Regions from separate parts of the Lapillicoccus jejuensis genome, predicted to be linked through region 2. Evidence: predicted binding sites of a transcription regulator. Region 2 holds the regulator's gene; each other region holds the start of a gene.
What was found. Region 2 encodes LexA, which represses DNA repair genes until DNA is damaged. Its sites were predicted from a motif close to TCGAACANNTGTTCGA; they were not measured.

Region 1: FB458_RS04805 (Rv2578c family radical SAM protein) is a predicted target of LexA. The motif match lies at 2,246-2,261, and genes of this name have one in related genera.
Region 3: FB458_RS09230 (HNH endonuclease signature motif containing protein) is a predicted target of LexA. The motif match lies at 7,240-7,255, and genes of this name have one in related genera.

Annotation. Positions count from the first base shown of each region.
Region 1 is NZ_VFMN01000001.1:996,958-1,006,757, reverse strand. Features, by position in the region: gene FB458_RS04820 (pirin family protein) at 1-552, shown strand, start outside; gene mmuM (homocysteine S-methyltransferase) at 552-1,439, shown strand; gene FB458_RS04810 (alpha/beta fold hydrolase) at 1,444-2,151, opposite strand; gene FB458_RS04805 (Rv2578c family radical SAM protein) at 2,270-3,370, shown strand; gene acs (acetate--CoA ligase) at 3,435-5,402, opposite strand; gene FB458_RS04795 (lysophospholipid acyltransferase family protein) at 5,561-6,445, shown strand; gene FB458_RS04790 (inorganic phosphate transporter) at 6,513-7,742, shown strand; gene FB458_RS04785 (hypothetical protein) at 7,739-8,038, shown strand; gene FB458_RS04780 (DUF3349 domain-containing protein) at 8,090-8,383, shown strand; gene FB458_RS04775 (S8 family serine peptidase) at 8,494-9,800, opposite strand, start outside.
Region 2 is NZ_VFMN01000001.1:102,312-112,111, forward strand. Features, by position in the region: gene FB458_RS00440 (serine hydrolase domain-containing protein) at 1-881, opposite strand, end outside; gene FB458_RS00445 (LysM peptidoglycan-binding domain-containing protein) at 1,244-1,639, opposite strand; gene lexA (transcriptional repressor LexA) at 1,904-2,647, shown strand; gene FB458_RS00455 (Sir2 family NAD-dependent protein deacetylase) at 2,651-3,535, opposite strand; gene FB458_RS00460 (LysR family transcriptional regulator) at 3,695-4,657, shown strand; gene FB458_RS21515 (ComEC/Rec2 family competence protein) at 4,752-5,219, opposite strand; gene FB458_RS00465 (ComEC/Rec2 family competence protein) at 5,216-7,147, opposite strand; gene FB458_RS00470 (ComEA family DNA-binding protein) at 7,144-8,220, opposite strand; gene FB458_RS00475 (glycerol-3-phosphate acyltransferase) at 8,313-8,909, opposite strand; gene FB458_RS00480 (DegV family protein) at 8,984-9,800, opposite strand, start outside.
Region 3 is NZ_VFMN01000001.1:1,930,577-1,940,376, forward strand. Features, by position in the region: gene purF (amidophosphoribosyltransferase) at 1-1,485, shown strand, start outside; gene FB458_RS09220 (FAD/NAD(P)-binding protein) at 1,595-4,411, shown strand; gene purM (phosphoribosylformylglycinamidine cyclo-ligase) at 4,446-5,567, shown strand; gene FB458_RS09230 (HNH endonuclease signature motif containing protein) at 5,618-7,225, opposite strand; gene FB458_RS09235 (DUF3073 domain-containing protein) at 7,857-8,057, opposite strand; gene FB458_RS09240 (BldC family transcriptional regulator) at 8,539-8,730, shown strand; gene FB458_RS09245 (AI-2E family transporter) at 8,855-9,800, shown strand, end outside.

The DNA of each region.
Region 1 (9,800 bases), 890 kb from region 2:
GCCAAGGCGTTCACGCTCCACGAGCCCGCGCCGTCGACCGTCGTCGACGGCGTCGGGGTGGCCGTGTTCTCCGGCGCGCTGGCCGGTCTGGTCGGGCCGGAGCAGGCGTTCACCCCGCTGCTGGGCGCCGAGCTGACGCCCGCCGCGGACGGTGACGGGCGGGGTGGCGCGCGGGGTGACGGTCGCGCGCGGCTGACCCTCGAGGCGTCGTACGAGCACCTGCTCGCGCCGCTGTCGGGAGAGGTGACCGTCGAGGGCGTGACCGTCGGGACGGGACAGGGTCTCTTCCTGGGAACTCACCGCGCCTCGCTCGAGGTGGCGCTGTCGCCCGACGCCCGGGTCCTCCTGCTCCGCGGCACGCCGTTCGAGGAGGAGATCGTCATGTGGTGGAACTTCGTCGGCCGCACCCACGAGGAGGTCGTCGAGGCCCGCGAGCGGTGGAACGCCGGCGGCGACCCGCGCTTCGGCGAGGTCGACTACCCCGATGGGGAGCGGCTCGCCGCGCCGCCGCTGCCGTCGGTGCGGCTGCGGGCGCGGGGCCGGCGCCGCTGATGCCCGGACCCCTCCCGACCGTGGTCCTCGACGGCGGCCTGTCCACCGCGCTGGAGCGGCGCGGCGCCGACCTGACCGGTGACCTGTGGACCGCACGGCTGCTGCTCGACGAGCCCGAGCTCGTCGCCGCCGCGCACCGCGACTACTACCGCGCCGGCGCCCGGGTGGCCACGGCCGCGACCTACCAGGCGACCGTCGAGGGCTTCGTCGCGGCCGGGCTGGACGAGGACGAGGCCGCGCGGCTGGTCGGCCGGGCCGTGCGGCTCGCCGTCGAGGTGCGCGACGAGCTCGCCGACGAGCGGCCCGGCCTGCTCGTCGCCGCCTCGGTCGGGCCGTACGGCGCCTCGCTGGCCGACGGCTCGGAGTACCGCGGGCGCTACGGCCTCACCGCGGCGCAGCTGCGCACCTTCCACGGCCCTCGGCTCGAGCTGCTCGCGGCGGCCGGCGCCGACCTGCTCGCGGTCGAGACGGTCCCCGACCTCGACGAGGCGGTCGTCCTCACCGCGCTGCTCGACGAGCTCGGCGTGCCGGCGTGGTTCTCCTACTCGGTGCGCGGCGACGAGACGAACGCCGGGCAGCCCCTCGAGGAGGCCTACGCCGTCCTCGCGGGCTGCGAGCCGCTCGTCGCCGTGGGGGTCAACTGCTCCGACCAGGCCGACGTCCTGGGCGCCGTGCGCACGGCGGTCGCCGTCACCGGCCGCCCGGCCGTCGCCTACCCCAACCGCGGCGGCACCTGGGACGCGGGGAGCAAGGTCTGGTCGACCGGGGTGCCGCTCGACCTCGACCTCGTCGACGCGTGGGTGGAGGCGGGGGCGTCGTACGTCGGCGGGTGCTGCGGGCTCGGCCCGGACGACATCGCCGCGCTCGCCGCGCACCTCGGGGACTGAGGCGTCAGCCCTCCAGCAGGAGGGCCGCGAGCGCGTCGGGGGCGCTCCACATCGGCCAGTGCCCGGTGTCGAGGGTGGCGAGGCGCCAGTGCGGCGACCCCAGCAGCGCCGCGACGGCCGGCGACGGTTCGTCGCCGTCCTCGAGGCACGTGACGTAGAGGGTCGGCAGCGCGCGCAGGTCGTCGGCGAGGCCGGCGTCGTCGCGGACCGGGTCGGTGAGGGTGCGGCCCGGGTGCGGCTTGGCCCAGTCCTCGAAGAAGTGGACGTCCTCGTGGGCCAGGTCCTGGTCCTGCAGGTCGTCGTGGCCGAGCGGCGGCCACATCCCGCCGTTGGCGTCGAGCGCCTCCTGCAGGCGGGCGCGGAAGCCGTCGGAGACGAAGGGCCGACCGGCCTCGGGCACGTTCGCGTCGACGAGCACGAGCCGACGCACCCGGTCACCGAGCGCGAGCGCGGCGAGCGACGTCGGGATCCCGGAGTAGCTGTGGCCGACGAGGACGACGTCGGTGAGGTCCTGGCCCTGCACGAGCCGGACGAGGTCGTCGACGTGGTCCTGCAGGCCGATCTCACGCTCGGCCGCCTCGTCGGCGCGGTTGCCGAGCCCGGGCAACGTCACCGGCCGCACGTCGTGGCCGGCGTCGAGGAGGGCGGGCACGACCCGCTCCCAGGCGAAACCGCCGAGCCAGGCACCGGGGACGAGCACGTACGTCGACATGGCGGCGACCCTAGCGAGCGCCGCCGACAGGCTGTGCCGTGCCCCACCGGGTGGGGCACGGCACAGCCCGCGCGCGGACCGGTTGACAGGGACGTCGTACAGGTGTTCGACTTCGGGGGTGCGGTGGAGCGGGCAGGAGCTGACGGCGAGCGACGCCGGCGCGCTGCCCGGGCTCGCCCGTCCCGCCGCGATCCCGGGGCTCGTCCGGTCGGTGACGACGCCCGAGTTCGCCGGCGTGACCTTCCACGAGGTGCTCGCCCGCAGCGCGCTCAACCGGGTGCCGGCCGCGTCGGGGGTGCCGTTCGAGTGGACGGTCAACCCCTACCGGGGGTGCACCCACGCGTGCGTCTACTGCTTCGCCCGCGGCACCCACCGCTACCTCGACCTCGACAGCGGCGCCGACTTCGACCGCGAGCTCGTCGTCAAGGTCAACGTCGGGGAGGTCCTGGCCCGCGAGGTCGGGCGGGCGTCGTGGACGCGCGCGCACGTCGCGCTCGGCACCAACACCGACCCCTACCAGCGCGCCGAGGGCCGCTACCGGCTCATGCCGGACGTCATCGTGGCGCTCGCCGGGTCGGGCACGCCGTTCAGCATCCTCACCAAGGGCACGCTGCTGCGCCGCGACCTGCCGCTGCTCGTCGAGGCCGCGCAGGCGGTGCCGGTGGACCTCGCCGTCTCGTGCGCCATCCACGACGAGGGGCTGCACCAGGCGCTCGAGCCGGGCACGCCGACGCCGGCGGCGAGGCTGGCCACCGTCCGCGCCGCGACCGACCTCGGGTTCGACGTCGGCGTCTACGTCATGCCCGTCGTGCCCGGGCTCACCGACTCCGCCGAGCACCTCGACCGTGCCCTCGCCGCCATCGCCGAGTCCGGCGCGTCCTTCGTCGGGCACACCGCGCTGCACCTGCGCCCCGGCGCGCGCGAGTGGTTCCTCGCCTGGCTGGGGCGCGAGCACCCCGACCTCGTCCCGCGCTACGAGCGCCTCTACCGCGGCGGGTCGTACGTCGCCCGCCCCTACCGCGACTGGCTCGCCGACCGCTTCCGCGAGGCCGTCGCCCGCCACGGCCTCGACCGCCGCCGTACGACGCCCCGCCCCACCACGGCGCGGTTCGCCCCCCGCGGCACCTGGCGCCCCGAGACCTGGCGCGGTGGTGCGGCGCGCGGGGGTGCGGCGCAGGACGTCGTACGGGAGCCGGTGCCCGAGCCCACCCTCTTCTAGACACACGGAACCCCACGTCCTGCGCGCCGGAGCGGCACCAGGACGTGGGGTTCCCTGTGTCCGGTCAGTCCTCGGAGGAGCCGGACATCCCGGTCTTGATGAGGTCCATCACCGTCGAGTCGGCGAGGGTCGTCACGTCCCCCACCTCGCGGTTCTCGGCGACGTCGCGCAGCAGGCGGCGCATGATCTTGCCCGAGCGCGTCTTGGGCAGCTCGGCCACGACCATGATCTGGCGCGGCTTGGCGATCGGGCCGATCTCCTTGGCGACGTGGTTGCGCAGCTCCTGCACGGTCTCGTCACCGCGGTCCTCGGCGCCGCCGCGCAGGATGACGAACGCGCACACCGCCTGGCCGGTCGTCTCGTCGGTGGCGCCGACCACGGCGGCCTCGGCGACGCTCGGGTGCGAGACGAGCGCGGACTCGATCTCGGCCGTGGACAGCCGGTGGCCGGAGACGTTCATGACGTCGTCGACCCGGCCGAGCAGCCAGATGTTGCCGTCCGCGTCGTACTTCGCGCCGTCACCGGCGAAGTAGTACTCGGGCCCGAACCGGCTCCAGTACGTCTCCTTGTACCGCTCCGGGTCGCCCCAGATGCCGCGCAGCATGGCCGGCCACGGCTTGGTGAGGACGAGGTAGCCGACCTTCTCCGGGTCGTGCAGCGGCTGGCCCTCGTCGTCGAGGATCTCGGCGCTGATGCCGGGGATCGGCTTCTGGGCCGAGCCGGGCTCGAGGTCGGTCAGGCCCGGCAGCGGGCTGATCATGATCCCGCCGGTCTCGGTCTGCCACCAGGTGTCGACGATCGGCGCCTTGTCGCCGCCGATGACCCGGCGGTACCAGAGCCACGCCTCGGGGTTGATCGGCTCGCCGACCGAGCCGAGGACGCGCAGCGAGGACAGGTCGAACCTCGCCGGGATGTCGTCGCCCCACTTCATGCAGGTGCGGATCGCCGTGGGCGCGGTGTAGAGGATCGTCACGCCGTACTTCTGGACGATCTCCCACCAGCGGCCCTGGTGCGGGGTGTCGGGCGTCCCCTCGTACATCACCTGGGTCGCGCCGTTGGCCAGCGGCCCGTAGACGATGTAGGAGTGGCCGGTCACCCAGCCCACGTCGGCGGTGCACCAGTAGACGTCGGTCTCCGGGTGCAGGTCGTGGACGACGGCGTTGGTGTAGGCGACCTGGGTGAGGTAGCCGCCGGAGGTGTGCAGGATCCCCTTCGGCTTCCCCGTCGTGCCGGACGTGTAGAGGATGAACAGCGGGTGCTCGCTGTCCACCGGCTGCGCCTCGTGCTGGTCGCTCGCCGAGTCGACGACGTCGTGCCACCACACGTCGCGGCCCTCGTGCCAGTCGACGTCCGCCTCCGTACGGCGCACGACGAGCACCTTCTCCACGGTCGTCTCACCCGATACGGCGGCGTCGACGGCAGGCTTGAGCGGGGCGGCCTTGCCGCGGCGGAACTGCCCGTCGCTCGTGATGACGACCTTGGCCTCGGCGTCGGCGATGCGGGCCTTGAGGGCGTCGGAGGAGAACCCGCCGAAGACGACCGAGTGCGGGGCGCCGAGACGGGCGCAGGCCAGCATCGAGATGGCGGCCTCGGGGATCATCGGCAGGTAGATGGCGACCCGGTCGCCCTTCGCCACGCCGAGCGACGCGAGCGCGTTGGCGGCCTTGGCGACCTCGCGCTGCAGGTCGGCGTAGGTGAGGGTGCGGGTGTCACCGCCCTCGCCCTCGAAGTGGATGGCGACCCGGTCGCCGTTCCCGGCGTCGACGTGCCGGTCGACGCAGTTGACCGCGACGTTGAGCTCGCCGCCGACGAACCACCGCGCGAACGGGGCCTCGCTCCAGTCGAGGACCTGGTCGAAGTCCTTCGCCCAGGTCAGCCGGGTGCGGGCCTGCTCGGCCCAGAACCCCTCGTGGTCGGCCGCGGCGGCCTCGACGAGGTCCGCGGTGCCGTTGGCCTGCTCGGCGAACGCCGGGTCCGGCGGGAAGTGGCGCCTCTCGGCGTGCTCGGCGGGCTCGGCGGTGGTGCTGGACACGGGCGTCCTCCTGCGTCGGTGCGGGTGGTGTCGCCCCTACTCAACCCCTCCCGTCTCGGCGCCTTCAAGGGGGGTCCGACGGCGGTCCGGCGAGCGGGGTGAAATCCTCGACCAACGGGCAGGACGAACCGTCCGGCCCCCGGCGACGAAGGTCGTGCATGAGGTCGTCCCCCGGTCCGTCGCTCTCCCGCCGCCTCGACCTGCCCTACCGGCTCGTCATCGCGCTCGTCCGTCTCGTCTTCCTCGCCCTCGGCCTGCGGATCACCGTGCGCGGCGCCGAGCACCTGCCGGCCACCGGACCGGCCGTCCTGGCCAGCAACCACGTCGGCTACCTCGACTTCACCTTCGTCGGCCTCGCCGGGCGGCGGCGCGGCCGGTTCGTCCGCTTCATGGCCAAGCAGTCGGTCTTCGAGCCCCCGGTCGTCGGGCCGGCGATGCGCGCGATGGGGCACGTCCCCGTGGACCGGCGCCCCGGCACGCCCGGGGTGCCGGCGCTGCGCGCCGCCGACGCGTGGCTGCGCCGCGGCGACGTCGTCGGGCTGTTCCCCGAGGCGACGATCAGCCGGTCGTTCACGCTCAAGGACATGAAGCCCGGCGCCGCCTTCCTGGCCCAGCGCACGGGGGCGCCGCTCGTCCCCGTCGTCGTGTGGGGCAGCCAGCGGGTGCTCACCGCCGGGCCGCGGTGGATGCGGCGGCGCGGGGCCGCGATCACCGTCCTCGTCGGCGAGCCGCTCCCGGTCGGTCCCGACGAGTCGCCGTACGACGTCACGGCGCGGCTGGGGGAGCGCCTCGCGCAGCTGCTCGAGGAGGCGATGGACGGCTACCCGCAGGCGCCCCGCGACGCGCAGGACCGCTGGTGGGTGCCCGCGGCCCGGGGCGGGAGCGCCCCGCCGCGGCCGGTGGCCGCCGAGCAGGAGCAGGCGGCCATCGCGCGCCGCGAGGCGAGGCGCGCGGCGAAGACGTCCGCGGGACCCCGTACGGGCGCTCGTCCCCACTCGGGCCTGCCGCGGCGGCGCGAGAGGTGGCACTCGCTCCACCGGTGAGGCCCCCAGGTGAACAGTGGGCGAACACCTCGCTCGATGGCGTGGAGCACCCCACGGTCACCAGACAATGGAGTACGTGACCACTGCCACCGTCATCCTCGCGCTCGTCGTGGTGACGGCCCTCGCCTTCGACTTCACCAACGGCTTCCACGACACCGGGAACGCCATGGCCACGTCGATCGCCACCGGGGCCCTCAAGCCGAAGGTCGCCGTGGCGCTCTCCGGCGTCCTCAACCTCGTCGGCGCGTTCCTGTCCGTCGAGGTGGCGCTCACCGTCACCAACGCGGTCATCAACATCCAGGACAAGTCGGGCCTGCCCAAGGCGGAGTTCACCGCTGACGGCGGGTACGCGCTCCTGCTCATCGTGCTGTGCGGCCTCGTCGGCGGGATCGTGTGGAACCTGCTGACCTGGCTGCTCGGGCTGCCGTCGTCCTCGTCGCACGCGCTCTTCGGCGGCCTCATCGGCGCCGCCATCGCCGCCCTCGGGTTCTCGGGGGTGCACTGGGTCGGCACCGGCAACAAGCTCGACGGGGTCGTCGGCAAGGTCATCCTGCCCGCGCTCGTCTCACCGGTCATCGCCGGTCTGGTCGCCGCGGTCGGCACCTGGCTGGTGTTCCAGGCGACCAAGGGGGTCGCCCAGCGCTTCACCGACAACGGGTTCCGCTGGGGCCAGATCGGCTCCGCGTCGCTCGTCTCGCTCGCGCACGGCACCAACGACGCGCAGAAGACGATGGGCGTCATCACCCTCGCGCTCATCGGCACGGGCCACTGGAGCGACACGAAGAACATCCCGTTCTGGGTCAAGGCGGCCTGCGCCCTGGCCATCGCGCTCGGCACCTACATCGGCGGCTGGCGGGTCATCCGCACCCTCGGCAAGGGGCTGGTCGAGATCTCGCCGCCGCAGGGTATGGCCGCCGAGGCCTCGTCCGCGGCCGTCATCCTCGCCTCGAGCCACCTGGGCTTCGCCCTGTCGACGACCCACGTCGCGACCGGGTCGATCCTCGGCACCGGCGTCGGCAAGCGCGGGGCCGAGGTCCGCTGGGGCGTCGCCGGCCGGATGGTCGCCGCCTGGCTCATCACGCTGCCCGCGGCGGCCGTCGTCGGCGCGGTCATGTGGTGGGTGGGCCACGCCATCGGCGGGCTCGCCGGGGCGCTCGTGGTCTTCGTGATCCTCGTGGGGATGGCCGGCTACATGTACGCCCGGTCCCGCAAGCAGCCGGTCCACGCCGGCAACGTCAACGACGAGTGGTCGGCGCCGGCCGAGGCCGAGGTCCGCGTGAAGGAGATGGCCGCGTGAACCAGCTCGCGCTCGCCCTGTCCGGCGCCTGGAAGGTGCTGCTCGTCAGCCTCGTGCTCGGGGCCGGGCTGCCCCTGGTCTTCGCCGCCGGCATCCGCTCGCTGGCCTGGGGCACGGGCGGCGAGGCGGAGGTCGACACCTCGGCCCGACCGCACCCGCTCGGCCGCGTCCTCGCCGGCCTGTGCTTCGCCGTCGTGCTCGCCGGGATCGCCATCGGGATCACCATCGTCGTGGCCTCCGGGTTCGGGAAGGCCGTGTCCTTCGAGCACATCTACCCGACCCTCGTCGCGAAGTAGCAGCCCGACCGGACGGGCTCACGGTCCGTCCGTCTCCCGGAAGGAGCAGCGATGGCGCTGAACGACCGCCTGCGCGGCGTGCTGGACTGGCTCGTCGCCGGCTACCCGACAGGCATCCCGCCCAAGGACTACGTCCCCGTCCTCGCACTGCTGCGCCGCCGGCTCACCGAGGACGAGGTGCGTCAGGTCGCCGAGGAGATCGCGGCCATGCGACCCGAGGGGACGAGCACCGACATCGCCGTGAGCATCTCCAAGATCACCGACGCTCTGCCGTCGGCCGGCGACCTGGCCCGGGTCGAGGCCCGGCTCAACGAGGCCCACGGCTGGCCCGCCGAGGCCAGCTGACCACACCCAACATGTGGGGTCCGGGGGGTGACGGGCCCTGATCACGCGGACGGCGCCGCCCCCGGGGTGGGGACGGCGCCGTACGGCGTGCGGGCGGGGCTAGGCGGGCGTCACTGCCGGACGGCCTGGTTGGCGTCGACCTTGCCGTTGCCGTAGTAGGAGTTGTCGGCGGTGCGGCCGAGGCAGGACGGGCCGCCGGGCGTGGCGGTGCACGCCTGGGCGTCGGCCTGCGCGTCGAGCGTCGCGAGCAGCTGCGCCGGCGACCACGTCGGGTGCACGGACTTGAGCAGCGCGAGGACGCCGGCGACGTGCGGTGAGGCCATCGAGGTGCCGCTGAGCAGGGCGTACCCGCCGCCCGGCACGGTCGAGAGGATGCGCGAGCCCGGGGCGGCGACGTCGATGACGCCGAGCCCGCGGTTGGAGTACGACGCGAGCGTGCCCTCGAGGGTGGTGCCGACCTGGGACAGCGCCGAGACGGTCGCGACACCGTCGAGCTCGGCCGGGATGTCCTTGCACGTCGGGTTCAGGGTGCGCTCGACGGGGGTGCCGTCGTCGGGGCTGCCGGCGTCGGTGGTCTTGTTCGCCAGGTCGACGGCCGAGTTGCCGGCGGCCGCGGCGTGGACGACGCCCTGCGAGGTCGACCAGGCGACGGCGCGGCGCACGGCCTCCATCGGGACGGCCTGCTCCGGCTGGTCGCCGCAGTAGAACTCGAACGGGTCGACGTAGTAGCTGTTGTTGGTGACGTCCAGCTTGTGCTGGCCGGCCCACATGAAGCCGCACACGGCGTACTCCGGGTAGATGAACCCGTCGTCGTTGACGACCTTGACCGAGGCGAGCTTGACGCCGGGCGCGACCCCGACGATGCCGACCCCGTTGCGGGCGGCGGCGATGGTCCCCGCGACGTGCGTGCCGTGCAGGCTCGTCGTCGGGAGCCACCCGGTGGCCGAGGTGTCCGGGCGGCCGGCGTCGGTGCAGTTGACCGAGTCGGCGGCGTCGATGTTGGGCGCGAGGTCCGGGTGCGAGGCGTCGATGCCGCTGTCGAGGACGCCGACGACGACCTCGGGGGACCCGTCGGTGATCTCGTGGGCCTTGTCGGCCTTGATCATCCGCATGTCCCACTGCTCCGACTCGCGCGGGTCGGTGACCGGGGCGGCGGCGAGGGCCGCACCGCCCGCGGGGGAGGCCTTGGTGACCCGGGCCGCCTTCGCGAGCGCCGCGGTCGACGACCACGGCGTGGTGATGCCGTCCGGGGTGCCCTCGGAGACGGCGACCGTGCGGGTCGGCTGGGCGCCCGAGACGGTGCCGGCGCCCAGCGCGACGACCTGCGTGCGGAAGGCGGCCCTGTCGGAGTGCGCGACGACGACACCGATCTGCGGCCACGCCTGGACGACGACGCCGCCGGCCTTGCGCACGGCGG
Region 2 (9,800 bases):
CCTGCCATCAACGCACGGTAGAACCGGTCGATGTCGGACGCGTTGGCCACCACCGCGCCGGCGGAGGAGAACGAGGTCGACCCGAGGTCATCGAGGATGCCGGGCGGGTCACCCCACAGCGCGACGTCGGACAGGTGCGCGCCGTCGTACGTCGGCCCGTTCATCGGAAAGCGCGCGGAGCCCATCCCGGCGGGCGCGAACACCCGTTGGGCCAGCAGGCTCCCGACGCTGCGGTGCGTCGCCGCAGCGAGCATCATCCCGACCACGACGTAGTTGGTGTTGGAGTAGGAGAACGAGGTGCCGGGCGTGAACGACCACGGGTCCGCCAGCGCCGCGGCGACGAGCTGCTGGTCCGTACGACGCGTCGCGAGGACCGTCTCGACCTGCTCCGGGGTCTGCGCCGTGCGCAGCAGGGCCGTGAGGTAGTCGGGTAAGCCGGAGCGGTGGCTCAGCAGCTCCTCCAGGGTGACGTCGCCGTGCGCGCCCAGCAGCCCGGGCAGGACGTCGTCGACCGTCGTCGACAGGCTCCAGTGCCGGCGGTCCACCTCCTGCATGGCGAGGGTGGCGACCATCGCCTTCGTCACGCTGCCGACCCGCACGGTGTCGAACGGCTGGGCCGCCGACCCGGTCGACGGGTTCCGCACCCCGGCGGCCCCCTTCCACCAGTCGCCGCCGCGGGTCGTGCTCGCTGCGACCACGCCGACCGCTCCGGCGTCGACGACCGCCTGCAGGTCCTGCTGCAGACGCGCCTGAGCGGCCGGGCGCCGGTCGTGCGCCGTGGCGGTGCTCGCGGGGACAGCAGGCTTCGGGACCGGAGGCGTCGGCGCCGCGGTGGCCGCCGCCGCCGGGACACCCAGCGCCAGGATCGCGAGCACGGTCACGGCAGAACGCCATCCCCGGCCCCAGGTGCGCGCGGGCCGTCCTCCGGGTGTCGCCGTCATCGTCCTTCTCCCCTCCATCACGGACGGCGGGTGAGCACCCCGCCACCTCCCTTCCTACCGACCGAGGGAGTGCGACGGATCCCTCCCGCGGCGGAGGCGGCTCCCCATCACGAGGGAGGAGCGACGGTGCCGCCCGGTGGGCGGGGCGGCACCGTCTCCCTCAGGGACGTCGTGTCACGGGGTCGAGTCGTGACGCGGTCCCGGGACCCGGCCCTCCGCGCGGACGTCGCGGAGCCCGGGATGAACCGCCGGCAGGGCGGTCGGGTCGAGCAGAGGGGTGGACGAGCAGCGGGGGAGGGTGCTCAGGGCAGGGCCGGGATGGCGAGGCGCTGCCCCGCGTGCACCTGGAGCGAGCTGAGCCCGTTGGCCAGCTGAATCTGCGCGACGCCCTCGTCGACGGGCAGGCCCGGCAGCTCGTGGGCGGCGACCTGCGACAGCGTCTGCCCCGAGGAGACCGTCACGGTGTGGTCGATGGTCGCCGCGGCGGACCCGGCGCCCAGCACGCTGACGAGCAGGACCACTCCCAGGGTGACGGCCGAGGCGAGGACGAGCAGCCGGCCGAAGCGGGTGATCCGCAGCGGGGCGGACGCGGCGCGGGCGGCGCGGCCGGTCGGGACGAGCCGGAGCTCGGGGCGACGCGACGGGGCGCCCACCAGGTCGGTGGCGGGGGCGACGGACCAGACGGCTGCTGCGCTCATCGATAGCTCCTCAGGGGCGGGGACGAGGCCGGTCGAACGGGTGTGCGATCGAACGCCTGTCCAATTTGTAGCACGCGTGTGCGAGAAAGTCGAGACACGCGTCGAACAGGTGTTTGGCACGCTCGTTCGAAGGTCGTAGTCTCTGGCCATGGACGAGAGTCCATCACCGACCACCGACAGAGCACCCCCGCCGGCCGCGTGACCCCGCCCTGACCTGCGGGAACGCGCTCCCCGGCACCGCAGACGAGAGACCGAGGAGCAGGGATGGCACAGGTGCACGAGATGCCCGAGCGGGGCCAGGGCGACGGCCTCACGGTCCGTCAGCGGCGTGTGCTCGAGGTCATCCGCAACTCGGTCGACCGTCGGGGCTACCCGCCGAGCCTGCGCGAGATCGGCGAGGCCGTGGGCCTGACCAGCCCGAGCAGCGTCGCCCACCAGCTGTCGACCCTCGAGCGCAAGGGGTACCTGCGCCGCGACCCGAACCGGCCGCGCGCCATCGAGGTCGTCTCCCCCGACGCCGCCCCCGAGGAGCGGGGCTACCGCTCGGGTGACGCCGGCACCCGGCAGATCATCGACAGCCAGGGGCTGCTCGAGACGCCGTCGGACGAGACGGGCTCGGGGGACGCGCGCCCGGCGGCGTCGTACGTGCCCGTGGTGGGGCGGATCGCCGCCGGCGGTCCGATCCTCGCGGAGGAGGTCGTCGAGGACGTCTTCCCGCTGCCCAAGCAGATCGTCGGCGAGGGGTCGCTCTTCCTGCTCAAGGTCGTCGGCGACTCGATGGTCGACGCGGCCATCTGCGACGGCGACTGGGTCGTCGTGCGGCAGCAGCCGACCGCGGACAACGGCGACATCGTCGCGGCCATGCTCGACAACGAGGCGACGGTCAAGACGTTCAAGCGCACCGACGGCCACGTGTGGCTCATGCCGCACAACCCGGCGTACACGCCCATCGACGGCGACCACGCGACGATCCTCGGCAAGGTCACGGCGGTCCTGCGCCGGGTGTGACGCTCAGGCGACGGCGGCGGCCAGCCTTGTGAGCGTCTCCCCCAAGGGGCCGTGGAGCCGGATGGTCGCCTCGCCGTCGCCGCGGCTGGGGCCGGCCGTGACGATGGCCACCGGCTTGCCGTCGCGGTGGGCCCGCCGCACGAAGCGGTAGCCGCTCATCACCGCCAGCGACGAGCCCAGGACCAGCAGGCCGCGGGCCCGGTCGACCGTGTCGAAGGCGTGGGCGACGGTCTCCTTCGGGACCGACTCGCCGAAGAAGACGACGTCGGGCTTGAGGGTGTCGCGCCCGCAGACGAGGCAGGCCTGCAGGTGGAAGGTCGTCACGAGGTCGTCGTCGAGGACGATGTCGCCGTCGGGCCGGATCTGGCTGGTGACGCGCGAGGCGTCCCCCGCGACGGCGAGCACCCGGTCGGCGAACCCGGGGTTGGCCAGCGCCATCCGCTCGTGCAGCGCCACCCGGGAGCTGCGGTCGCCGCAGGTGAGGCAGACGACCCGATCGAGCGTGCCGTGCAGCTCGAGGACGTCGTGGGCACCGGCCTCCTGGTGCAGTCCGTCGACGTTCTGGGTGACGATCCCGGTGAGACGGCCGCTGCGCTGGAGCGCGGTGACGGCGCGGTGACCGGCGTTCGGGTGCGCGCGGGTGAAGCGCTGCCAGCCGATGAAGCTGCGGGCCCAGTAGCGCTGGCGGGCGGCGGAGGAGCCGCTGAACTCGTCGTACTGCATCGGCATGACGCGCCGGGTGCCGTCCGGGCCGCGGTAGTCGGGGATCCCCGACTCGGTGCTGAGCCCGGCCCCGGTGAGGACGGCGACCTCGCCGGCCCGGACGAGGCCGAGGAGCTCGTCGAACGACCCCGGACCCTCGACCGCGCCCCCCTCCGCCGGTCGCAGCACCCAGGAGGGGCGTGCGGAGGCGGGGCGGATCACCCCCTCAGTATCGCCCGGCACCCGACCCGACGAGGGTCGGCCCTACCGGACCCAATCCCTACCTCCATGACGATCTCGTGGCGAACGGACCGTCGGCATAACGCGGCGTTATAGAATCCGCCCATGATCGACGCCGCCGGACTGAGGGTCATGCGCGCCATCGCCGAGGAGGGCAGCTTCACCGGGGCGGCCACCGCCCTGGGCTACTCGCAGCCCGCCGTCTCGCAGATGGTGCGACGGCTCGAGCAGCGCACCGGAACGGTGCTCGTCGAGCGCATCGGCCGTCAGGTGCGGCTCACCGAGGCCGGCCAGGTCCTCGCCCGTCACGCGGTCGGCGTGCTGGCCGCCCTCGACGCGGCCGAGGAGGAGGTCGCCGCGATCGCCGGACTGCGCTCCGGCCGGGTACGGCTCATGGCGTTCCCGTCGTCGTCGGCGACGCTCGTGCCCCGGGCGCTGTCGCTGGTCAGGTCGCGCTTCCCCGACGTGTCGGTGAGCTTCAGCGAGGCGGAGCCGCCCGAGGCGCTCGCCGCGCTCCGCGCGGGTGACTGCGACCTCGCGGTGACGTTCGCCTACGAGCAGGACGAGGTGCCGGCGTCCGAGGACCTCGACCTGTTCGTCTCGACCGTGCTGCTCGAGGACGAGGTCCGCCTCGCCGTCCCCCGCAGCCACCCGCTGGCCGAGACCGGAGAGGTCGACCTGGCCGACGTCGGCTCCGAGTCGTGGATCGCCGGGTGCCCCCGGTGCCGGGGTCACCTGCTGGCCCTCGCCCGCCGGTCCGGCTTCTCCCCCACCGTGTCCTACGAGACCGAGGACTACGTCGCCGTGCTCGGTCTCGTCGGCGAGGGCCTCGGCGTCGCGCTCGTGCCCGACCTCATCCTCGCCGCCGCCAAGCACGACGGGGTGGCGACCCTCCCCCTCAAGCCCGCGTCGCGACGGGTCATCACCGCGGTGACGACCGAGGACCTCCAGCGCGTGCCCGCGGTCAGGGCCACCCTCGAGGCGCTAGACGAGAGCGCGGCCGCGCACCGCCGGGCCCGCCCCGTCGCGGTGCCGTCGCTCATGCCCGCCCCCGCCTACCACATCTGAGAACCGCTCCACCCGAATCGGATTCGGTCCGCTCGGCTCGTGTCACGACCCGAGCCGAGCGGACCGAATCCGATTCGTGTGGGTCGCGCCGGGGTCAGCGGGAAGTGACGTAGCGCAGCCCGCCGTGGTCGCCGAGGACGGCGATGTCACCCGACTGGTCGGTGCGCAGGACCTGGAAGCCGTCGCCGCGGAGGGCCGTGACGGTGGACGGCGCAGGGTGTCCGTAGTCGTTGTCGGCCCCGACGCTGACGAGGGCGAGCGGGGCGTGGGTGGCGGCGTACAGCTCGTCGTCACGGTTGGCCGAGCCGTGGTGGGCGACCTTGACGACGTCGAAGCCGTCGGCGAGGAGCGCCGGCTCGGTCCGCAGAGCCCGCAGCAGCTCCGCCGCCGCCTCGCGCTCGACGTCGCCGAGGAGCAGCAGCCGCAGCCCGTCGACGTCGACGGTGAGGACGACCGACGCGTTGTTCGGCACCGACCCGGCCCGGATGACCCGGGCCGGCCACCACACCCGCGCCTCGATCCCCGGCCACGCGAGCCGGTCGCCGGCCCACACCCGGGTCACCGGGACCCCCGCGGCACGGGCCTCGGCCACCACGTCGCGCGCGCGGTCGGCGGGTTCGTCGACGGGTCGACGAGCAGGGCGCCCACGGACCGCCCGCGCAGCACGCCCGGCAGCCCGTCGACGTGGTCGGCGTGGTCGTGCGTGAGGACCACGGCGTCGACCCGGGTCACCCCGAGCCGCCCGAGGCACCCGTCGACGGCCGCCGGGTCAGGCCCGGTGTCGACGACGACCACCGTGCCGGCGGCGCTGCGCAGGACCATCCCGTCGCCCTGGCCGACGTCGCACATGACGTAGCGCCACCCCGGCGGCGGCCAGGTCAGCCGGGCCGTCGGCGCCCCGGCGGCGAGCCCCAGGAGGGCGCACGCCGCCACGACCGCCGGCCGGCGGCGGCCGTGGTGCAGCAGCCACGGCCCGGTGAGGACGACGACGAGGCTGAGCGCCGCGAGGCTGAGCGCCCCGCCGGCGCCGCTCGGCCACGGGACGCTGCCCCAGGGCAGTCCCGCCCCCGCCCGGGCGACGGCCGCGATCCCCAGGGTGGGCAGGGCGGGCAGCCAGGCCGCCCACGCGGCGAGGGGTGGCACCACGAGCGCGAGGAGCGCGACGGCGACACCGAGGACCGTCGCCGGGGTGACCAGCGGCGACACGACGAGGTTGGTGAGGACGGCGACGAGCGACACCGACCCCTGCAGGACGACGACCACCGGCCCGCAGACGACCTGGGCGGCGAGCGGGAGGGCGACGGCGGGTCCGAGCCACCTCAGCCGGGGCGGCAGGCGCGCGGCGAGCGCCTCGCCCCACGGTCGGGCGAGCACGAGCAGCCCGATCGTGGCCAGCGTCGACAGCGCGAACCCCACCGACCTCGACAGCCACGGGTCCCAGACGAGGAGCCCGACGACGGCGGCGGCGACCGCCGGCAGCCCCTCGCGCCGGCGGTGGGTGCCGAGGCCCAGCAGCCCGACGCACCCCATCGCCGCCGCGCGCAGCACGCTCGGCTCGGGCCGGACGAGGACGACGAAGCCGAGCAGCAGGGCGAGCGCCACGAGGGGTCGTCGTCGGCGCCGGACGCCGAGCCACCCGCACGCCCAGATCCCGGCCGCGAGGACGATGGTGACGTTGCTGCCGCTGACCGCGCTGAGGTGGGTCAGGCCGCTCGCCTGCATCGCGGTGGTGAGGTCCTGCGGGGCCCGGCTCGTGTCGCCGAGGACGAGGCCGGGCAGCAGGCCGCGCGCGTCGGCCGGCAGGTGCTCGGTCGCGGAGGCGAACCGCCCCCGCACGAGCGCCGCCGTCCGCTCGAGCAGCCCCGGCGCGGAGACGACGGTGACGGGACCGCGCGGGGCGAGCATCGCGACGACGTCGTCGGCGGGGTCGTCGGTCGGCCCGAGGCGACCGGTGAGCCGCACCTGAGCGCGCCACGGCAGCGCCAGCAGCGACGGGTCGCCCAGGACGAGCACGGGGTCCTGCACCGCAGTGGTCCTCCCCCGACCCGTCACCTCGCGGACGTCGAGCACGACCGCGACGAGCGGCTGTCCGCCGTGCCCACCGGCCACGAGGTGGGGGTCGCTCGCGACGCCGGCGGTGACGGTGACGACGGCCCGGTCCTGGGCCAGCTCCGCCACGGGTCCGGCGTCACGCACCGCCGTCCACGCTGCGAGCGCCCCCGTGAGGAGGACGACGACGAGACCGGTGAGGGCGAGCAGAGCGCTGTACGACGTCGGTTCGCCGCCGCCGGGCGGTCGGGTCACCCGACCGGCACCCCGTCGGCGGTGACGCGCGAGCGCGCCGGCGGTGGCCACCCCGGCGAGTCCGGCGGTCGTCACCCGCCAACCGCCGCTGGCTCCGAGCAGCAGCGCCTGGACCACCCAGCCGGCGGCCGCCGGCAGCAGCAGCCTCAGGTCGGCCCGGGCCGGCGCCACCTCGTCCGCGCTCACACGGCGACGAGCGGCCGCAGCGTGCCGAGCAGCTTGTCGCCGATCCCGCTCACCTCCCCCAGCTCGTCGACGGTGCTGAACCGGCCGTGCTGGGTGCGCCAGTCGAGGATCCGTTGGGCGAGGACCGGGCCCACGCCGGGGAGCCCGTCGAGGGCCGCGAGGTCGGCGGAGTTGAGGTCGACCGGCCCACCCGCCCCCACCGCGGAGCCGGAGCCCGGCGTCCCCGCGGCCGTCTCCCCTCCCCCGGCGCTCCCCGTCCCTCCACCCGCGACGACCGGGCCGAGCACGGTGGGCGGCACCTCCCCCGGGCGGGGCACGTAGAGGCGCTCGCCGTCGACGAGCGGCCGGGCCAGGTTGAGGACGGTGAGGTCCGCCGCCGAGCCCGCGCCCCCGGCGCGGGCGAGGGCGTCGGCGACCCGAGCGCCGGCCGGCAGCCGCACCAGACCCGGCCGTGCCACCTGCCCCGCCACATCGACCACGAGCAGCACACCCGAGGTCGTCTGGGCGGTCAGGCCAGACGGGGCCGCACTGCGCGAGGCACCGCTCGGTCCCGACGCCCCGGGCGTCGCGAACGCCGGGGGTGTCCCCGTCCGGGTCAGCGGCGGCGGGGAGGCCGCGGTCTGCGGCTGGGCCGACGCCTGAGCCGAGCCCACCCGCACGGCGAGCACCGCTCCCGCGAGCGCGATGAGCACGGCGACCGCCGCCACCGCCCGCCACGAGACCGATCGTCGCGCCTCGCGCAGCGAGGAGGGCAGCGACCACAGCGGCGGCGCGGCCGCCGCGCGGTGCCGCCCCGCCGTACCGCTCCGCCCCGAGCGTCCACCACGCCCGGGCGGTGGCTCGCCCTCCTCCCCGCTCGCCTCGTCCTGCTCGTCCTGCTCGTCCTGCTCGTGCTCGTCGACCGCCTCGAGCATCCCCGCCTGCTCGGCCACGGGCCGACCGCCGGGACCGTCGCCGTACCCCCGCGCGAGCAGCGCCGCCAACCGCTCCTGCGGATCCGTCCCCACCGGCTCGCCGGCTCGCCGACCGGCCCCGCGGGCGGGGCGGTCGGTCGCAGCGGGTCGTCGGGCCATACGACGACGCTACGGAGACAGCGCCGCCCACCACGTGGTCGACGACCCACCCTGTGGACGACGCCCGCACCGCCCGGGGGTTGTGGACGACGTCAGCGCGAGCGCCGCGCCCGCGACCACCCCTGCAGGTTGGGGCGGTGCCGGGCCAGCACGACCCCCGAGAGGACGACGCCGTACGCCGTCGTCGACCAGCCCACCCCACCGAGCGGACCCGTGCGCCCGAGGCCGGCGAGGACCCCGAGGACCACGAGCGTCCCCGCCGCCGCGACGGACGCGCCCGCCACCCACCGCCCCAGGGCCACCACCGCGACGAAGACGACGACCATGACGAGCGCGAACCACGGCAGCACCCCGAGGACGGCGCCCAGCGCCGTCGCCACCCCCTTGCCGCCGTGCCCCCGCAGGAACGGTGACCACACGTGCCCGAGCACCGCCGCCACCCCCACGACGTACGACGCCCCGTGCCCACCCAGGTGCAGCGCCAGCACCGACGGGACGAACCCCTTCGCCACGTCGAGCAGCCCGACGAGCACGCCCCACCGCGCGCCGAGGACCCGTCCGGCGTTGGTGGCCCCGGGGTTGCCGGAGCCCGCGGTGGCGAGGTCGCGCCCGAGCACCCGCGCGACGATCGTCGCCGGGTTGACCGACCCCAGCAGGAACGCCGCGACCGCCCCGAGCGCGACCGCCACCAAGGACCCCGCCCTCACCGCCGGCCCGCCCGGCTCACGGCCGGCCTACCCGGCTCACGGCCGGCCCGCCCGGCTCACGGCCGCGGCGACACGACGACGGCGACCGTCCCCGGACCGACGTGCGCACCGACCACCGCACCGAGCTGCCCGACCACGACCTCCCCGACCCGGTCGGCCGGCAGGTCCGCCCGCAGCTGCTGGGCCAGCCCCTGCGCCCGGGCCTCCCCGTCCAGGTGCTGCACCGCGACGTCGACGACCCCCGGCGCCCGACCGGCCGCCTCGAGCGCCAGCGCGGCCAACCGGGCCAGCGCCCGCGACGAGGTCCGCACCCGCTCCAGCGGCTCGATCGCGCCCTCGCGGATGGTGAGGATGGGCTTGATCGCGAGCGCCGACCCGAGCAGCGCCGACGCCGCGCCGATCCGGCCGCCGCGCCGCAGGTGCTCGAGGGTGTCGACGTAGAACGCCACCGACGACGCGGCCGCCCGGGCCCGGGCGACGGCCGCGACCTCCTCCGGTCCGGCCCCCCGACCGGCCGCCTGCGCGGCGGACAGGACGGCGTACCCCATCGCCATCCCGAGGGTGCGGGCGTCGACGACTGTGACCGGCAGCGGTGCCTGCCCAGCGGCGAGCTGCGCCGACTGCACCGTCCCGGACATGTCCGCCGACAGGTGCACCGACACGACCGACGTCGCGCCCTCGGCGGCCAGCTGCTCGTACGCCCCGAGGAACGCCTGCGGCGTGGGCCGCGACGTGCTGACGGGGGTGAAGGAGCGCAGCGCCGCCGCGAGGTCGTCCGGCTCGACGTCGCTCTCGCGCCGGTCGAGCGACCCGACGACGACGTGCAGCGGCACGATCGTCAACGGCGTCGCCGCCGCCGCGACCAGCTCCCGC
Region 3 (9,800 bases), 1.8 Mb from region 2:
CTGACGTACTTCGGGCTCTACGCGCTGCAGCACCGCGGCCAGGAGTCCGCGGGCATCGCCACCGGCGACGGCAGCAAGATCCTCGTCTACAAGGACATGGGGCTGGTCAGCCAGGTCTTCGACGAGACCGCCCTGTCCTCGCTGCGCGGGCACCTGGCCATCGGCCACACCCGCTACTCCACGACCGGCGGCTCGACGTGGGAGAACGCCCAGCCGACCCTCGGGGGCGGCGGTGACAGCACCGTCGCGCTCGCCCACAACGGCAACCTCATCAACACCGTCGAGCTGCGCGACCTCGTCACCGAGCGCCTCGGCGCCGGCGCCTCGCGACGCGGTGAGCTCGGCCGCGGCAACACCAGCGACACCGCCCTCGTCACGACGCTGCTCGCCGCCGACCCGGACCGCAGCCTCGAGGCCACCGCGCTCGAGGTCCTCCCGCTGCTGCGCGGTGCGTTCTGCTTCGTCTTCATGGACGAGAACACGCTGTACGCCGCCCGCGACCCGTACGGCGTGCGCCCCCTCGCCCTCGGACGGCTCGAGCGCGGCTGGGTGGTCGCCTCCGAGACGGCCGCGCTGCAGACCATCGGGGCCAGCGTCGTGCGCGAGATCGAGCCCGGCGAGCTCGTCGTCATCGACGAGAACGGGCTGCGCTCGCACCGCTTCGCCGAGGCCCAGCCCAAGGGCTGCGTCTTCGAGTACGTCTACCTCGCCCGGCCCGACGCGGTCATCCGCGGCAAGGTCGTCCACGAGGCGCGCGTGGAGATGGGGCGGCAGCTGGCCCGCGAGCACCCCGTCGAGGCCGACCTCGTCATCGGGGTGCCGGAGTCGGGCGTGCCCGCCGCGGTGGGGTACTCGCAGGAGTCGGGGATCCCCTTCGGGCAGGGCTTCGTCAAGAACGCCTACGTCGGGCGGACCTTCATCCAGCCCTCGCAGACGCTGCGGCAGCTGGGGATCCGGCTCAAGCTCAACGCCCTCGAGCACACGATCCGTGGCAAGCGGCTCGTCGTCGTCGACGACTCGATCGTGCGCGGCAACACCCAGCGCGCTCAGGTGCGGATGCTGCGCGAGGCGGGCGCCGCCGAGATCCACGTGCGGATCTCCAGCCCGCCCATCACCTGGCCGTGCTTCTACGGCATCGACTTCGCGACCCGGGCCGAGCTCATCGCCACCGGGCTCGGCGTCGAGGAGATCCGCGCGTCGATCGGCGCCGACTCGCTCGGCTTCATCTCCGAGGAGGGGATGACGGGCGCGACCGAGCAGCCGCCGAGCCAGCTGTGCACGGCGTGCTTCACCGGCCGCTACCCGATCGAGCTGCCCGAGGACGGGCGGATCGGCAAGCACGTCCTCGAGACGCTGCCGATCTCGGTCCGCACCGGCCACGACGCGGCCCTCGACCTCGGGGTCGACGAGCGGACCGAGCGCGACGCCGAGGGCGTCCCCCTCGGGCTCGGCGGCGGGGCCGCCGACGCGCTGCTGCGCCCCTGACGACGCCCTCGTGCGCCGGATCGGCGTACGGTGCCTCCCGGCCCGTGGCACACTGGCGGCCAAGACCTACTTGAACGGTAGGAATTGACAGGGGATGCAGGAGGACACGGTGGCCGGGGCGGACGTTCACAGCGACACGCAGGGGTACGACGCAGCGGGTCACCCGGGTCCGGCCCGGGTCGCCGTCGTCGGCGCGGGACCGGCCGGCACGCTCGTCGCCGCGGCCCTGGCCCGGCTCGGCGCGCTCCCGACCGGCCTCGAGGTGCTGCTCGTCGACGACGACGCCGGCGACGGCCGCGGGACGGCGTTCTCCACCTCGTGCCCGGACCACCTGCTCAACGTGCGGGCCCGCGACCTGTCGGCCCGGCCGGAGGTCGCCGGCGACTTCGTCGACTGGGTCCGCGCGCACCGCGACCCGGCCGCCGGACCCGACGACTTCCTCCCGCGCGGGTGGTTCGGCGACTATCTCGCCGCCCTGCAGTCGCAGCTGCTCGCGCCCGACGCCACCGACGCCACCGACGCCATCGACGCCACCGGCGTGACCGTCCGCCGGGTGCCGGCCGGCGCGCTGGCGGTCGACGAGTCCGGTGAGGGGGCCGAGCGCCGCACGGCGCTGGTGCTGCGCTCGGGGGAGCGGCTGCCCGTCGACGCCGTCGTGCTCGCCGTCGGGACGGAGCGGCCCGGCCTGGACTGGGTGCCGCCGACCCTGCTCGCCTCCGACCGGCTCGTCGCCGACCCCTGGCGCCCGGGAGCGCTCGACCGACCGGCGGGCGCGCCTCCGGGTACCGTCCTCGTCGTCGGCACCGGGCTGACGATGGCCGACATCGCCCTCACCGTCGCCGCCGACGGCGACCGCGTCGTCGCCCTGTCGCGGCGCGGCCGCCTCCCCCTGCCGCACAGCGCGCAGCGCCGCGCCCCGCGCCCGTCGACCGCGCTCACCGCCGCCATCGGCGACCAGGTCGCGCTGCCGGCGGAGCGCGTGGAGCGGCTCGTGCGCGAGCACCTGCTCGCCGGCGCCCGCGGCGGCGACTGGCGACCCGCGATGGACGGCTTGCGCCCGCTCACCGCCCTGCTGTGGCAGCGGGTGCCCGAGGACGAGCGCCGCGCCCTGCTGCGCGACGGGATCCCCGCGTGGGAGGTGCGCCGGCACCGGATGCCCCCGGCCACCGCCGCGGCCCTGGCCCGGCTGCGCCGCGAGGGCCGGCTGGAGGTGCGCCGCGGCGAGGTCGCCGACGTCGAGCCGCTGCCCGACGGCCGGCTGCTCGTCGCGCTCGCCGACGGCGGGCGCGTCGTCGTCGACCGGGTCGTCAACGCCACGGGGCCCGAGCGCGAGGTCTCCCGCAGCCGCAACCCCGTCGTCGTCGACCTGCTCGCCTCGGGCCTGGGCACCGCCGGACCGCTCGGCATGGGGCTGGCGACCGACCCCGGTGGCCGGCTGCTGGGGCGTCGTACGGCCCCGGCGGTGTGGGCGGTCGGCGCGCTGCGCCGCGGTGAGCTGTGGGAGACCACGGCCGTCCCCGAGCTGCGGGCACAGGCCGTCTCGGTCGCCGCCCAGGTCGTCGCCCGGCTGCGCACCCGCCCGACCGCCACGGGTCCCGCGAGCCGGCCGCAGGTCCCCCGTCGGGACCGTCCGTCGCGCCCGCTCGACCGGCACGGCAACCCCCTGACGACGACAGCCGAGGCCGCGGCAGCGTTCGACCGCGGCCTGCTGCGGGTGCTGCGCGTCCAGTCCGGCGCCGAGGAGGCCTTCGCCGAGGCGGTCCGCCTCGACGGGGGGTTCGCGCTCGGGCACGCCGCGCTGGCCCTGGTCACCCACGAGCTCGGGTCGACGGGGGACCCGGCGGAGGCGCTCGCCACCGCCCGGGCCACGCTCGACCACCGGGCGACCGACCGCGAGCGCAGCCTCGTCGACGTCGTCACCCGCCGCCTGCACGGCACGCGCCTCGACGGCGACCGCGCGCTGCGGGCCCACGTCGACGCCTTCCCGCGCGACGGGCTCGCGGTGAGCGTCGCCGTCCCGACCATCGCCTTCTCCGGCGTCACCGACCTGCAGCACGAGGCGTGGGCGCTCGTCGAGTCGCTGCGCCCGGCCTGGGGGGACGACTGGTTCTTCACCGGGCTGCTCGCCTTCGTGCGCCAGGAGCAGGGCCGGTACGACGAAGCCGACCGCCTGTCCGCCCGTTCCCTCGCGCGGGAGCCGGGCGCCGGTCACGCCGTGCACGCCCGCACCCACGTGTTCTACGAGACCGGCGCGCACGCCGAGGGTCTGCGGTGGCTCGACGGCTGGATCCGCGGGGGCGGGCACGAGGCCTCGCACCGGGCGCACTTCGCCTGGCACGCGGCCCTGCACGAGCTCGCCCTCGGCTCCGTCGAGGACCTGCGGCGCCGCTACGAGGCCCAGCTCGCCCCGCCGATGGTGTCCGGCGTGCGGGCCCTCGTCGACTCGGCGTCGCTGCTGTGGCGGTGTCGGGTCACCGGCAGCTGGGACGACGAGCTGCCCGTCCGCGCGGTGCTCGACAGCGTCGACGACCGGCTGCTGGCGCAGCCGACGACGCCGTTCACCGCCCTGCACGCGGCGGTCGCCCTCGCCGCGGCGCGCGACGTCGCGGGGCTGGCCCGGCTGCGGGCCCACGCCGCCGCGCGGCCGCACCCGGTCATGCGCGACGTCGTCGTCGCCCTGTGCGACGCGCTCACCGCGGTCGCCGAGGAGCGCTGGGACGACGCCGTCCGGACCCTGCGGCTGCTCGGGCCGTGGGTGGCCCAGCTGGGCGGCAGCGACGCGCAGCGCGAGGTCGTCGAGGAGACGCTGCTGCTCGCGCTCGTCCGGGCCGGACGGTGCGGCGAGGCGCGCCGGCTGCTCGAGGCCCGGCTCGACCGGCGCCCGTCGCCGATCGACACCCGGCGTCTCGCGGGCGTCCCGGGCTGAGGCCCGGGGGCGCGGCGCCGATACGCTGGCGGGCGTGACTGACGACGCGCCGATCACCTATGCCGCCGCCGGGGTCGACGTGGAGGCGGGTGACAAGGCCGTCGAGCTGATGAAGGCGGCCGTCGCGCGGGCTCAGCGCCCCGAGGTGCTCGGCGGCCTCGGCGGGTTCGCCGGGCTGTTCGACGCGAGCGCGCTGGCCCGGATGAGCCGTCCGGTGCTCGCGACGTCGACCGACGGCATCGGCACCAAGGTCGCCATCGCCCAGGCCCTGGACCGCCACGACACGATCGGGCTCGACCTCGTCGGCATGGTCGTCGACGACATCGTCGTCTGCGGGGCCGAGCCGCTCTTCATGACCGACTACATCGCGACCGGCAGGGTCGTCCCCGAGAGGGTCGCCGCCATCGTGTCCGGCATCGCCGCCGGCTGCGCCCAGGCCGGCTGCGCCCTCGTCGGCGGCGAGACCGCCGAGCACCCCGGGCTGCTCGAGCCGGACGAGTACGACGTCGCCGGCGCCGCGACCGGCGTCGTGGAGCACGCCGACCTGCTCGGGCCCCAGCGGGTCCGCGCCGGGGACGTCGTCGTGGCCCTGGCCAGCAGCGGGCTGCACTCCAACGGCTACTCGCTGGTGCGCCGGGTCGTCGCCGCCGCGGGCTGGGCGCTCGACCGCGACGTGCCGGAGTTCGGCCGCACCCTCGGTGAGGAGCTGCTCACCCCCACCCGGGTGTACGCCGCCGACCTGCTGGCCCTCGTGCGCACGCCCGGCGTCGACGTGCACGCGCTCAGCCACGTCACCGGGGGCGGCCTCGCCGCCAACCTGGCGCGGGTCCTGCCCGGCGGGGTCACCGCCGTCGTCGACCGCGCCACGTGGACCCCGCCCGCCGTGTTCGGGACCGTCGCCGCGCTCGGCCGCGTGCCACGGGCCGACCTCGAGCGCACCCTCAACCAGGGCGTCGGGTTCGTCGCCGTCCTGCCCGCCGAGGACGCCGACGAGAGCCTCGCCGTCCTCCGCTCGCGCGGCATCGACGGGTGGGTCGCCGGCCGCGTCCACGCGGACGAGGACGCGCCGTACGGCGACGCGGTGGAGACCGTCCGCGGCGCCAAGGGCGTCGACGGCGGGTCGGTCCGGATGGTCGGCGAGCACCCGCGGGCCTGACTCCTCCCGTCGTCTCCCCACGTCGTCTCCCCCCGTCGTCGCCTCCCCGGTCACGCTGCACGCTCCCGGACCGCTGCCGGTTCGGTGGCGTACGTGCGTCCTAGGGGCGAGGTCCACGTGCAGATCCCGTCGGTGGTGAGGGCGTAGGTCCACGGTGTGTGGGTCTTGAAGCGGTGGTGGGTGACGCAGAGGCAGGCGAGGTTGTCGACGGTCGTGGGGCCGGTGGGGAACGGGACGACGTGGTCGAGCTGGGTGCGGGCGGCGGGGACGGAGCAGCCGGGGAAGCGGCAGTGGCCGTCGCGGGCGCGTACCGCTCTGGCGACCGCGACGGCGGGTCGGTAGGTCGTCGGGTCGTGGGTCAGGAGGGCGCCGGTCCTCGGGTGGCACCCGTGGAGGCGTACCCGGGTGTCGGGGTCGGCCAGCAGTCTGGCGACCGCCTCGGCGAGGACGAACCCGACCATGGGGTGCTGCACCCCGATCGACCAGCCGATCGACCAGCCGACCGACCAGCCGACCGCCGGATCCGCAGGGGCGGCGGCCCGGGGTGGTCTCGACGACGGCGGCGGGTCCGTTGGTGCGCCGCCGGTCGTCGGGACGAGATGGAGGTCCCGCTCCTGCTCGGCGACCTCCACGAGCGCGGCCAGCCCACGCTCGGCCACCGACCACGTGAGGTCGGGGACCAGACTGAGCGCCGGGCGGCGATCGCCGTGCACGTCGGTTATGGAGGCATCGGCCCCGCGATCGTCTACCACGCCGTCGCCTGCCATGCCGACCGTCTCGGGCCAGGCGTCGAGGGGGACGGTCAGGTCGACCGTCGTCGTGATGGTGGCCCGACCGAGGACGAGCGAGACCAGCGCCTGGGCCCGGGCCGGACCGACGGTGAGGGACGGGTCGGCCCGCAGGTACTCCCCCGCCAGCTCGTCGATGGCCGCCCACACGGACAGCGAGTCCTCGGACGGCAGCGACGCCGACCAGGTGCTCATCCCGGGGTCCAGGCCGGGTCCGACGCGCACGAACGCGTCGCGTCGGGCGCTCTCGGCCCGCCGCTGCTGGGACTCGGGGTCGACGTGGGCCGCGGCCGCGGCGACGCGCTTGCGCAGGGCCGGGACGTCGAGGTCGGTGGGGCCGAGGCGGTACCGCGTCGACACGAGCTCGGGGTGGACGACGGCGTCGTCGTACGCCGGACGGTGCTCACGGGCGACCTCGAAGGCCTGGTGGGCGACGACCCGCGCGCGGGCCAGGTCGAGCCGGCCGGCGCGCACGAGCCCGAGGGTCTGCGGCAGGTCCCGGGCGAGCATGCGGGCGTCGTCGAGCAGCGCGCTCACCGCCCGACGGCCCAGCCGCAGCGCGGGGGCCAGCTCGACGGCGGCGACGTCGTCCCCCTCGGGACCGAGGGCGCACCTGCCTCTCGCGCGCAGGTCGGCCTTGTCCTGCTCCACCTCCTCGACCGTGCGGCGGGCGAAGGCCTCCAGGGCCAGCACCTGGATCGCGTCCAGTGCCGAGGTCGCCCGGCGGACCAGCTCCACGACGGCCAGCGCCTCGTCGACCTCGAGGTCCACCAGGGCGGTGTCCGTCAGCGACTCGAGGTCCGGGACGACACCCAGCGGCGAGCGCAGGCCGTCACCGACCTGCTCCATGGTCCCCCGCCACCCGGTCATCGCCGTCTCCTCGTTCGAACGTGTGTTCGATTCTACGACGAGAGCGTCACGGGGACAAGGGTGATGTCTCAGGACATCGGTGACGGCCCACCGTGAGATCGCCAGACGGGCGCCTGCATCTGTGGGGTCATGAGGAGGCATCGTCGGACACCCGGGGCAGAAGTGTCACCACCTCGCCGCGCGGAAGAGTCGCGACGACATCGGCAACCCCGGGGCGCCCGCTGCCGACGTCGGATCCGCCGGGGGAGGGGCAGGTGCAGGCGGGGGACGACGCCGTGCCCTCAGCTGACGACGGTGTCGCCGTCGACGTTGCCGTCACCAGGGTACCGGTACGTCACGGCAGCAGTGAGTGAACGCGGTGCCGTCCAGCAGGACACCGGTGACGATCCCGCACCAAGATCGGACGCGCTCGGCCTCCGCAGGCGGCGCAGAGCAACCGCGCCGGCGCCCTCGCCGCTCAGCCGTCCCGGGCTGGCGACAGGAAAACCAGCAGGATCGCACCGTGGAGACCACAGCGGGGCAGCAAGGACCCGCTTCACCTGGTACGACGACGTGCGTCACCGACGCGGTCCTGGCGGACCGAGCACACGACCCGCGGGGCGGGTCAGACCGACCGGAGGGCCGGCGAGCGTCATCGCTCGCCGGAGGCCCACCGTCCGAAGTCGTCCTCGTCGTCGTCCCCGGCGTCGTCGGTCCCGGGGGACCACCGCTCGGGAGCGTGCGACGTGGAATGCAGTTCTCGCTCAAGCGAACTGAAGTCGGTGTTGGGAGAGAAGTACTTCAGCTCCCGAGCGACCTTGGTCTGCTTGGCCTTCGCCCGGCCGCGCCCCATGGCGTGACCCCCTCGTGCGTCTGCCGGGGCAGCATCACAGGATCAGGCAGCGCAGGCCGCTCGACCCCGCGGAGCGGACCCGGGAATCGTGTGTACTCGTGGTGACAACGCTACCTCAGCCCTGCGCCGTTCGCGTAGCAGGGCGCGAGAGCGGTCGGCGGCGGCAGCCGGGCCCGGCCGGCGGGAGGGCCGCGGTCGGGGCCGAGTGTCGGCAATCCGCCGTCGCGGATCTCGACGGTGACTCTGGACCGCCTACCCTACTTCGGGTAAATTGACCGATTGGGGCTGGATGCACGGTCGGTCCGCGGCGGGGAGCCGTGGCCGGCAGGACGCGCGGGGGCGCGTTCACGAGGCGCGTACGACATGGCGACAAAAGACTCCAAAGTCCGTTTTGTCGGTGTATCGTGGGCGTGGGGAAACAGCACGATCACCTGGTGGGGGCACCGGTGACCAACCGATGAGGAAAAGCGGGGAGAACGACATGGCAGTTTCCATCGAGACGCAGGAGCACGAGAAGCTCCTGACGCCGGCCGAGGTGGCCGCGATGTTCCGTGTGGACCCGAAGACCGTGACGCGCTGGGCCAAGGCCGGCAAGCTCACGGCGATCCGGACCCTGGGCGGGCACCGGCGCTACCTCGAGAGCGAGGTCAGCCGCCTCCTCGGGTCGCACTGACCCGGGCGGCGCAGCACCGCTCGACGCAGCACCAGCACCACCAGCAGCACCAGCACGACGGACGGCCGTGACCCGCGGGGGCGGGGAGCGGCCGTCCCGTGCGTCCGGGCCCTAGGCTGACGCGGTGGAGCGCAGCACGCAGGGGCACGACGAGAACGCCGTACGACGCCCCACCTGGGTGGCGATCACCCCCGGGTCGGCCAAGCGCACGGCGCTGCTCGCGATCCTGCTCGTCGCCGGGCTCCTGCTCGGGATCTGGGCCTTCGGCGCCCTGTCCGGGTTCCTCTTCCTCCTCGTCCTGTCCTGGCTGCTCTCGATCGCCATGGAGCCGCCGGTCGTGTGGCTCATGCGGCACGGCGTGCGCCCGCGGGGCCTCGCGACGGGCCTCGTCATGCTCGTCCTGCTGCTCGTCACGGGCGCGATCCTCCTGCTCTTCGGGCAGGTCTTCTTCCTCCAGGCCACCCAGCTCGGGCAGACCCTGCCGGGGACGACGGCGTCGGCGCTGGCCTGGGTCAACGAGCACCTCAACACCGACATCGACCTGACCAAGATCCAGACGACCCTCGACCTCACGCCGTCCAGGCTGGGCGAGCTCGCGGGTCGCTACGGCGGCGGCATCCTCGGCGTCTTCGGCTCGGTGCTCACCTTCCTCTTCGACCTGCTGACCATCCTCGTCTTCGCCTACTACCTGTCGGCGGACAGCCCGCGTCTGCGCCAGACCATCGGCTCGTTCCTCAACCCGCGCTACCAGGAGGTCATGCAGACCGTCTGGCAGATCGCGGTCGAGAAGACCGGCGGCTACGTCATCTCCAAGGTCGTCCTCGCGACCCTGTCCGCCGTCTTCCACGCGGCGTTCTTCTGGTACATCGACGTGCCGTTCTGGCTGCCGCTCGGCCTGCTGGCCGGCATCGTCGGGCAGTTCATCCCGACCATCGGCACCTACATCGGCATCCTGCTGCCCGCGCTCTTCACGGTCGTCTACAACCCGCGCAACGTGCTGTGGATCGTCCTGTTCGCGACGGTCTACCAGCAGGTCGAGAACTACGTCTTCACCCCCCGCATCAGCCGGC